Regions from separate parts of the Salinicola sp. CPA57 genome, predicted to be linked through region 1. Evidence: predicted binding sites of a transcription regulator. Region 1 holds the regulator's gene; each other region holds the start of a gene.

Region 1 (3,279 bases):
GGGCGCTGTGGCTGGCCGCCGACGGGCTGCCGGATCGCGCCACGCTGATCATCTTCGTGCTCGGGGTCTATCTGATGCGCGCCGCCGGCTGCGTGGTCAACGACTACGCCGATCGGCATCTCGACGGCCACGTCAAACGCACCAAGGCGCGCCCGCTGGCGACCGGTCGGATCCGCGAGAAGGAAGCCAAGATCCTGTTCGCGGGCCTGGTGGTGCTGGCATTCGTACTGGTCTGTCTGACCAATCTGGCCACCGTGCTGCTCTCGGTCGTCGGCGTCGCGCTGGCCGCGATCTACCCTTTCATGAAGCGCTACACCCATCTGCCGCAAGTGGTGCTGGGCATGGCTTTTTCATGGAGCATTCCGATGGCGTTCATGGCGGTGAGCCGCGAGGTACCGCTGGAAGCCTGGCTGCTGCTGGTCGCCAACGTCGCCTGGACCGTGGCCTACGACACCCAGTACGCGATGGTCGATCGCGACGACGATATCAAGATCGGCATCAAATCCACCGCCCGGCTGTTCGGGGCCTGGGACAAGCGGATCATCGGCCTGCTGCAGCTGCTGACGCTGGCACTGCTGGTCTGGGTCGGCGCGCTGGGAACGCTGGGCGGATTTTTCTGGCTGGGCCTGGCGGCGATGGCGGCGACCTTCGTCTACCAACAGTGGCTGATCCGCGAACGCGAGCGCGACGCCTGCTTCCGCGCTTTCCTCAACAATTTCTGGTCCGGGCTGCTACTGTTTGCAGGGCTGGTTCTGACCTTGTGGCCGACGCTCTGACGCAACGCCTGGCGTGACTGTCATATCGCTGTCATATTTTCACGATGTAATCGTCACCGTTCTGTCACGGCCGGAAGCGATCCCGATGCACCACTGGCGTCACGCGGGAAAGCCTGCCGGCGGCTCACCCGAGGCATGTGCATGAGCTCCAAGACCGTACTCATCGTTGACGACGAAGCACCCATCCGCGAAATGATCGCCGTGGCCCTGGAGATGGCCGACTATCGCGTGCTGGAGGCGGACAACGCCCAGACCGGCCACGCCATGGCGCTCGACCAGAAGCCCGACCTGATCCTGCTCGACTGGATGATGCCCGGTACCAGCGGCATCGAACTGGCGCGCCGCCTGAAGCGCGAGGAAGCCACCGCCGAGATGCCGATCATCCTGCTCACCGCCAAGGGCGAGGAGGACAACAAGGTCCAGGGGCTGGAAGCTGGCGCCGACGACTACATCACCAAGCCGTTCTCCCCCCGCGAACTGGTGGCCCGGCTCAAGGCAGTGCTGCGCCGCGCCACGCCGCCGGGCATCGAGGAAGCCGTCGAAGTCGACGGGCTGCGGCTCGATCCCTCCAGTCACCGCGTCACCTCCCACGGCGGCGCGCTGGAGATCGGCCCTACCGAATATCGCCTGTTGCAGTTCTTCATGACCCACCAGGAGCGTGCCTACACCCGCAGTCAGTTGCTGGATCAGGTCTGGGGCGGCAATGTGTACGTGGAAGAGCGCACTGTCGATGTGCACATTCGCCGCTTGCGCAAGTCGCTCGGCGAAGCGCATCAGCACCTGGTCCAGACCGTGCGCGGCACCGGTTACCGCTTTTCGATCAGGGAGTAAGTCCGGACGTGCGCTACTGGATCAACGAACTGTGGCGTCTCGGCTACATGCTGTTCGGGCTCGGCGCGCTGGGCCTGCTGCTCGGCAAACTGGGCGGCAATCTGCTTGCCGGGCTGGGATGGGGGCTGGCCGCGGGGCTCGGGCTCTACGTCTTTCTGCACCTGCGCCACGTACGTCTGCTCTACGTCTGGCTGCTGAAGAATCCGCGCGAAGCGCCGCCGCCCGGCACCGGCGTGTGGGGGGATCTGTTCGACCGGCTGTACAGCTACCAGAAGGCCCAGACCCAACTGCAGCAGCGCCTGCGCGATATCCTGCGTCGCATCCAGGATTCCTGCGAGGCGATGCGCGACAGCGTGGTGATGCTCGACCCCAACGGCGACCTCGAGTGGTGGAACAGCGCCGCCTGCGACATGCTGGGCCTGCAGCCCGACCACGATCGCGGCCAGCCGATCACCAACTTTCTGCGCGACCCCCGCTTCATCGACTATTTCGAAGCCGGCGATTACCGCGAGCCGCTGCTGATCCCCTCGCCGCTGCAAGGCAATCGCACGCTGCAGTTCCATCTCACCCTGTTCGGCGACAACGAACGTCTGCTGATGGCCCGCGATGTCTCCCGTCTGCATCAGTTGGAGATGATGCGCCGTGACTTCGTCGCCAATGTCTCCCATGAATTGCGCACGCCGCTGACAGTGCTGGCGGGTTATCTGGAGACCTATTCGGATCATGCCGACCAGTTGCCCGAGCGCTGGCAGCGAGGGTTCGGTCAGATGCAGGCACAGACCACGCGCATGCAGAATCTGGTCGAGGATCTGCTGCTGCTGTCGCGCCTGGAGATCGATAGCCCCAACGATGACCGCGATACCATCGATGTCCCCTCGCTTCTCGACGGGATTGCTGCCGATGCCCGCGATCTCAGCGCCGGTCGCCACCAGCTGTCGGTAGAAATCGAGGAATCGGGACGTCTGCTCGCCAACACCAAGGAGATTCGCAGCGCGGTCTCCAATCTGGCATTCAATGCGGTCCGCTATACGCCGGAGGGCAGTACCATCACCCTGCGCTGGCGGCCCTGGCACGACGGCGCTGCCATCGAAGTCGAGGATGACGGTGACGGTTTCGACCCCATTCATATCCCCCGGCTGACCGAGCGCTTCTATCGCGTCGACAAGGGCCGCAGCGCCGCCACCGGCGGTACTGGCCTGGGACTGGCCATCGTCAAGCACGTGTTGCTGCGCCACGATGCCCAGCTGGAGATCGTCAGCCGGCCGGGCCTCGGCGCGCGCTTCCGTTGCGTCTTCCCCGCACCGCGTCTGGCGCCCAGCGCCGGCTCAGCCTCACTCGCTTCCGACATCTCGCCCTGACGCCATTCCCGCTTTTTTCAATAACTTCCTCTCAATCTTCAGCATCGGCGGCCGATAGTGCCAGCAGTTCATATCCATTTAATTGTTTATATGAATTGCGCTTATCGCGACCACTAGGATGCTTCACGATGACGATGCGACAAAAACTCTGGATCACGGTTGGCCTGATGTGGCTGGGAATGTTGATTCTGGTGGGCTGGATGGCCCTGGAGAAGCGCGAGACGCTGATGGCCGAACGCGTGAGCAGCCTCAAGAGCTTCGTGGGTAGCGCCCACACCCTGGTCGAGCGCTACGTCGAACGCGCCGCCAACGGC
Region 2 (3,279 bases), on a different contig from region 1:
CTGGCGTTTCTGGTCGCTGCCAACACGGCGCTGGCACCACTGGCGATCGATGCCTATCTGCCGGCCATGCCGTCGCTGGCCGCGTCGATTGGTGCCAGCGTGCACCATACGGAACTGTCTCTCAGTGTTTTCCTGCTCGGGTTCGCGCTCGGCCAATTGGTCTGTGGGCCGCTATCCGATCGGTTTGGCCGCAAGCCGGTGCTGATGCTCGGCCTGGGAGTCTTCTTCATCGCCAGCCTGGCACTGACCCAAGTGGGTTCACTGGCGACGCTGTGGGGATGGCGCTTCGTGCAGGCGTTGGGCGGTGGCGCTTGCGTGGTGAATTCCGCGGCGATCGTGCGTGACCGGTTCAGCGGGCGAGAGGCAGCCAAGGTGATGTCCACCATGGTGATGATCCTGATGATGGCACCTCTGGTGGCTCCCGCTATCGGCAGTGCGTTGCTGCACCTGGCGGACTGGTGGCTGATTTTTCTGTTCCTCGCCCTCTACGCCGCATTCGTGCTGTGGCTGCTCGGTCGCTATCTTCCCGAAACCCACGGTCGCGATCCGCAAGCCCCCTCTGCACGTCAAATTCTGGGTAATTATGCCAGCGTGCTGAAGCACCGCGAGGCGATGGGCTATATCGGTGCCGTGTCGATGTCGTTTGCCGGCATGTTCGCCTTCATTACAGGGTCTCCTTATCTGTACATGGAGCACTACGGGCTTTCGACCACGCTCTATCCGTTCGTGTTCGGTGCCAACATTCTGATCATGGCGTCATCCAGCCGTCTCAATATCCGACTGCTGAAGATTCGCACCCCGCAGCAGAATCTACTCCTGGGTCTGGGAATCCAGTTGGTGGCGGGGATCTCGCTTGTCGCCATGGTCGCGACGGGGCTGGACTCCATATTCACCATCGCGCCGCTGATGGTGGTGTTCGTGGGGATGCAGGGTCTGATCAGTCCCAACGCGATGTCGTCGATGCTGGATCACTTCCCGCGCATGAGCGCCACGGCAACGGCCTTGCAGGGCTGTCTGCAGTTCACCTGCGGTGCCGTCACCGGCGCGCTGGTGGGCGCTTTCGAACTGGCCAGTGCGTGGCCCACGGTGCTGACGATGCTGGGCGCCACGCTGCTGGGCAATATCGCTGTCCGCGTGCTGGCCGGTCGAGCGCTCAAGGGCCAAGCCAATACCGACAAGGCGACGTCATGAGTCGTTACCGGAAGCGGCGCTATCGTTACTCTGCTTGACGATTGTCATCCTGCTGTCATCAAAACTTGTCATCGTGAAGACGCGAAGGTTGTGACGCTCACGCGCCAAGCTACATCGAAAAGCCATTGACGACCCTGAGGATTCAGGCAATCGCTCGATGGTTTTTTCGTCAATGGCGGGCATGATCCCGCAGCCTCCGCTAACGTTGCTGCATGGGTGTCATAAAACTGTCACGACACTGACGTACGGTGAGCGCTGAGAGTGTTGGCAACCTTCGCAACGTCGTTATCGCTCACGCATTCAAGGTGGAAACAGGATATCGCTATGCTTAAACATGTCTTCGCAGCGCTCATCTCCGGCTCGATGGTTCTGGGCGCCGCCGGTGTCCAGGCCCAGGACACCATTACCGGTGCCGGTGCAACCTTCCCGTATCCGGTCTACTCGCAGTGGGCAGATGCCTATCAGGATGAGTCGGGGATCGGTCTCAACTACCAGGCGATCGGTTCCGGCGGTGGCATCCAGCAGATCGTCGCCAAGACCGTCACCTTCGGTGCCAGTGACGCGCCGATGACCAAGGAAGAGCTCGACAAGAATGGCCTGATGCAGTGGCCGATGGTCATGGGTGGCGTGGTCGCCGCGTTCCACGTCGAAGGCATTGAAGGGGACTCGCTCAATCTGGACGGCCCGACGCTGGCTGACATCTATCAGGGCAAGATTACCAACTGGGACGACGAGGCCATCGCCAAATTGAACCCGGGTCTGGATCTGCCGGATACCCAGATCACGCCGGTCTATCGCGCCGACGGCTCTGGCACCAACTTCCTGTTTACCCATTATCTGGCGCAGGTCAGCGAAGATTTCGCCAACACCGTCGGTGAAGGCAAGTCCGTCGCCTGGCCTGCCGGTGTGGGCGCCAAGGCGAACGCCGGTGTGGCTAGCCAGGTTTCCAACACCAATGGCGCGATCGGCTATGTCGAGTACGCCTATGCCGAACAGAACGATCTGAGTCTGGTGCACCTGAAGAACCAGGCCGGCAACGTCGTCGCGCCGAACATGGAAGCCTTCATGGCTGCCGCCGCCAATGCCGACTGGAAAAAGGCGCCGGGCATGTACCTGGTGCTGACCAATCAGCCGGGCGACGAGAGCTGGCCGATCACCGGTGCCTCGTTCATCCTGATGCACAAGGAAGTTCAGGACGCCGACGCTGCTCGTCAGGCGCTCGAGTTCTTCGATTGGGCTTACAGCAATGGCGGCGACATGGCCAAGGAGCTGGACTACGTGCCGATGCCCGAGAACGTTGCCGAGATGGTTCGTGACAGCTGGAGCGAGATCAAGGGATCGGACGGCAGTGCTGTCTGGAACCCGTGATCACTGCATGACATGCCGCGACGGCGGGCGGGCGACCGCCTCCGTCGCGGCGCTGTATCGAATGCCGCCGGTTGGCGGCATGTTGGCAAGTCGATGAGGAATGAAGATGTCCACCTCCAACGCGATTCAAGCCAGCGGTCTGGGGCATCTCAGCGATGCCACCCGCAAGCGGCTCCAACGCAAGGCCCGCTTCGATGTGTGGTTCGAGCGCACGTTGTTCGCCTTCGCTTTTGCCGTACTGCTGCTGCTAGGGGCGATTATCGCGTCACTGATGGTGTCCAGCTGGCCGGCGATCCAACGCTATGGTCTGGACTTCTTTACGGAAAATCGCTGGGCAGCCAATGTCGAAGTCTTCGGCGCGCTGCCGGCAATCTACGGTACGCTGCTGACGTCATTCATCGCGATCGTCATTGCCGTGCCCATCTCTTTTGGCATTGCCATCTTTCTGACCGAGCAATGCCCCGGATTTCTGCGCCAGCCGCTGAGTACCCTGATCGAGCTGCTGGCAGGCATTCCCTCCATCATCTACGGCATGTGGGGCATGGAAGTGCTGGCGCCGTTGCTGCGCACGTGGTTCCCCACGGTCTTTCCCGCCGGCACCGGTTTGACGACGGCGGGTATCATTCTGGCGGTGATGATCATTCCTTTCATTACCGCCGTGAGCCGGGACGTGATCAATACCGTACCCGCGGTCATGCGTGAGTCCGCCTATGGTCTGGG
Region 3 (3,279 bases), on a different contig from region 1:
GGCTGCCCGCAACTATCAGGCGATGGGGTTCTCCATCGCGCTGGACGATCTGGGAGACGGGTACGCCGGCCTGCGACTTTGGTCCCAGCTCAATCCGGACTACGTCAAGCTGGATCGCCACTTCGTCAGTCGTCTTGACGAGGATCGCGTCAAGCTCCGGTTCGTACGCTCCATCATCGATATCGCACACAGCATGGACAGTCGTGTCATCGCGGAGGGGGTGGAGCGGGAGGGGGAGCTGGATACGCTTCTCGAGCTGGGCGCGGATTATTGCCAGGGGTGGTTGTTCGCGCGCCCCGATGCCGCTCCCCAACGGATACGCGAGGCGCTCGAGGCCCGGCTCGCTTCGCTGGCCGCCAACCGTCGACCGGCCACCGCCGCGACAGAGATCCAGCGCCTCAGCGTGCCTCTGCCTGCGCTGGATGCCGACCTCTGCGTGGCGGAGGCGTCCGAGCGCTTCAGCCGTCTGCCGCATGCCAACGCGCTGGCGGTCGTCGATGGCAGGAGCCGGCCGATCGGTATCCTGGGGCGTCAGCAGCTCATGGCGCTGCTCGGCAAACGCTTCGGGTTCGATCTTCACGGTCGTCAGCCCATCACCAAGGTGATGCGGACCCAGGCGCTCTGTGTGGAGGCCCACGAGCCGCTGGAGCGGGTCTCGCGCAAGGTGACGGGGCGCGAGGAGGCGTCCCGGGACGAGGATTTCATCATCACCGACGGTGGCCGCTATCTGGGCATGGGACACGTCATCAACCTGCTGCAACTGTTCACCGAACAGCAGGTTCAACTGGCGCGACAGGCCAATCCATTGACCCAGTTGCCCGGCAACCGCCCCATCAGGGTGGCACTGGAACACTATCAGCGTCAGGCGCGGGGCTTCGTCGCCTGCTATCTGGATCTCGACAATTTCAAGCCCTTCAATGACCGGTTCGGTTACGCCCTGGGGGATCGAATGATCCTTGCGCTGGCGAATCTGGTGAGCAGCGAACTGGGGCGGGAGGACTTTCTGGGCCATCTCGGCGGCGACGATTTCATACTGCTGCTGGATGACGGGAAGAATCTCCACCGTCGGCTGGCCGGTATACAACAACGCTTCATCGTCGAGAGTCATGCGCTGGTTCCCGCCGACGCCAGAGCGGAAGGTGGCTTTCATGCCAAGGATCGTTACGATCAATGGCGTTTCTTCCCGCTGGTCCGCCTGTCGATCATCGCGCTTCGCGTCGGTGCCGAGGCCAGGGTCGAGAGCTTCGGCGATCTCTGGAGTCACTTCAAGCCGGCAGCCAAGCGCGCCGGCAACGGCCGGGTCGTGGTGAGGCTAGACTGCCGTTCGGCACCGGTCGGGGAGTGAACGATCGGCGTGCCTTGGCGTCTTAGTCACAGCTCTGTCACAACGGACTGTCAGGGTGTCGCGACGGGATGGCAAGGAACGTCTCCCGATCCAGAACACGATTCCATACACGACCCACGGGAGGGAACCATGGAACTCAAGGAACTCGAACACTATCAGCGACATCACGAAAGCTTTGAAATTCGTGTCATCGCCCATGCCGGCAGTCGCTACTATCAAGTCATGCTGGAACCGGAAGACGGATCCACGCAGGTGTTGACCCGACGCGGCAAGCCGATGCTGTTTCGCGCGCTCGACGATGTCTACGGCGAGTTGAAGCGTGCAGGTATCCATCGTGCCTATCTGGTTCAGCAGGTGGCCAATGACGAGATCGTCGGGCATGAACCGCACTATCACGATCCGCTGCTGTCGCGAATGCCTCTGGTGTTCTGATCTCGACAGATTTCTCGGCGCGATCTTCCATTCACCCACATCGTTTCCCTCCGGCGAGTCGACTAGTGACTTGCCCCGTCATGGAGGGAAGTTTGTCTCCCGCCCTTGTCTCTGTTCTTGCCGGTGCTTCCTCTCGCGTTGATTCTCTCGTGGGGGCAGCTGTCAGCACCCGTTTGCTGATCGTCAGCGCCTTCCTCCCCGATGCCGCATGCCGATAGCCACTGATTCCTTGCCTCAGCGACGTTCATAACCCTCGGCGTGATCGCCCTTGCCGTAAGGGGCCTCGAAGTGAACCGAACGCAGGAATCGATCGGCCTGGTCGAGAATGGCCTGGCGTTTGTCCTGCCGCATTCGATCCCAGCTGCCGTAGATGAGCTTCATGCGATGGTTACCGCCCAGGCGTTCGCGGTGACGCTGCAGAAAATGCCAATACAGGCTGTTGAAGGGGCAGGCGTTTTCGCCGGTGACCTGCTTGACGTCATAGCGGCACTGACGGCAGTGATCCGACATGCGATCGATATATTTTCCCGACGCACAGTAGGGTTTGGAACCGAGATAGCCACCGTCGGCGTAGAGGGTCATGCCCAGCGTATTGGGCAGCTCGACCCATTCGAAGGCATCGACGTAGACCGCCAGGTACCAGTCGCAAAGTGCGGCCGGGGATACGCCGCAGAGCAACGCGAAGTTGCCGGTAATCATCAGCCGTTGGATGTGATGGGCGTAGGCGTTGTCGCGGGTCATCTCCAGTGCCCGCCGCACGCAGCGCAGATCGGTCGTCGCGGTCCAGTAGAAATCGGGTAGTCCCCGCAGCGCCTCGAGGTGGTTTTGACGTTTGTAATCCGGCATGCGCTGCCAGTAGATACCGCGGACGTATTCGCGCCAGCCCAGAATCTGACGCACGAATCCTTCGACGGCGTTGATTGGCGCGGTACCTTGATGCCATGCCGTTGCAGCTGCTTCGCAGACTTCACGGGGAGAAAGCAGCCCGATATTCATCGCGGCGGAGAGACGCGAATGAAACAGCCAGGGTTGCTCGTCGCTGATCGCATCCTGATAGGTGCCGAAATCGGGCAGCGCGTGAGCGATGAAATGACGTAGATCGCTCAGTGCCTGACGCCGGGTCACTGCCCAGTTGAAATGGGTCAGCGTGCCGAAGTGTTCGCCGAAATGCGCCTCTACCAGCGCCATCACCTCGTGGGTGATGTTGTCCGGCCGGTGACGGGGGGGCGGAGGGAATTCCAGCCCTCTTTCGACCGGCTGTCGGTTGTCATGATCGAAATTCCACTGACCGCCGGCGGGTTCGTTCTTCTCCATCAGCAGTCCGGTCCGTTTGCGCATCTGACGGTAGAAGTCCTCCATCCGGAAGCGCTTGCGCCCGTCGAGCCACTCGCCGAACTCGGCAACCGAGCAGTAGAAACGCGAATCCTCGTAGAGCCGCCAACGTGTGCCGCGATCCTGGATGCGTTCGAGTAACCGCCATTCGCCGGGATGCGTCACCCGGA

What was found. Region 1 encodes PhoB, which activates phosphate uptake and scavenging genes when phosphate is short. Its sites were predicted from a motif close to TGTCATANNNNTGTCANA; they were not measured.
Region 2: a site for PhoB is predicted at 1,409-1,426, ahead of pstS (phosphate ABC transporter substrate-binding protein PstS). Genes of this name have one in related genera too.
Region 3: a site for PhoB is predicted at 1,370-1,387, ahead of DOM36_RS12620 (DUF6482 family protein). Genes of this name have one in related genera too.

The regions. Positions count from the first base shown of each region.
Region 1 covers NZ_PZJR01000004.1:45,491-48,769, reverse strand. The annotation lists gene ubiA (4-hydroxybenzoate octaprenyltransferase) at 1-776, shown strand, start outside; gene phoB (phosphate regulon transcriptional regulator PhoB) at 918-1,607, shown strand; gene phoR (phosphate regulon sensor histidine kinase PhoR) at 1,616-2,965, shown strand; gene DOM36_RS20565 (methyl-accepting chemotaxis protein) at 3,094-3,279, shown strand, end outside.
Region 2 covers NZ_PZJR01000012.1:144,916-148,194, forward strand. The annotation lists gene DOM36_RS15350 (Bcr/CflA family multidrug efflux MFS transporter) at 1-1,191, shown strand, start outside; gene pstS (phosphate ABC transporter substrate-binding protein PstS) at 1,516-2,559, shown strand; gene pstC (phosphate ABC transporter permease subunit PstC) at 2,666-3,279, shown strand, end outside.
Region 3 covers NZ_PZJR01000011.1:86,859-90,137, forward strand. The annotation lists gene DOM36_RS12615 (bifunctional diguanylate cyclase/phosphodiesterase) at 1-1,345, shown strand, start outside; gene DOM36_RS12620 (DUF6482 family protein) at 1,475-1,777, shown strand; gene DOM36_RS12625 (cryptochrome/photolyase family protein) at 2,012-3,279, opposite strand, start outside.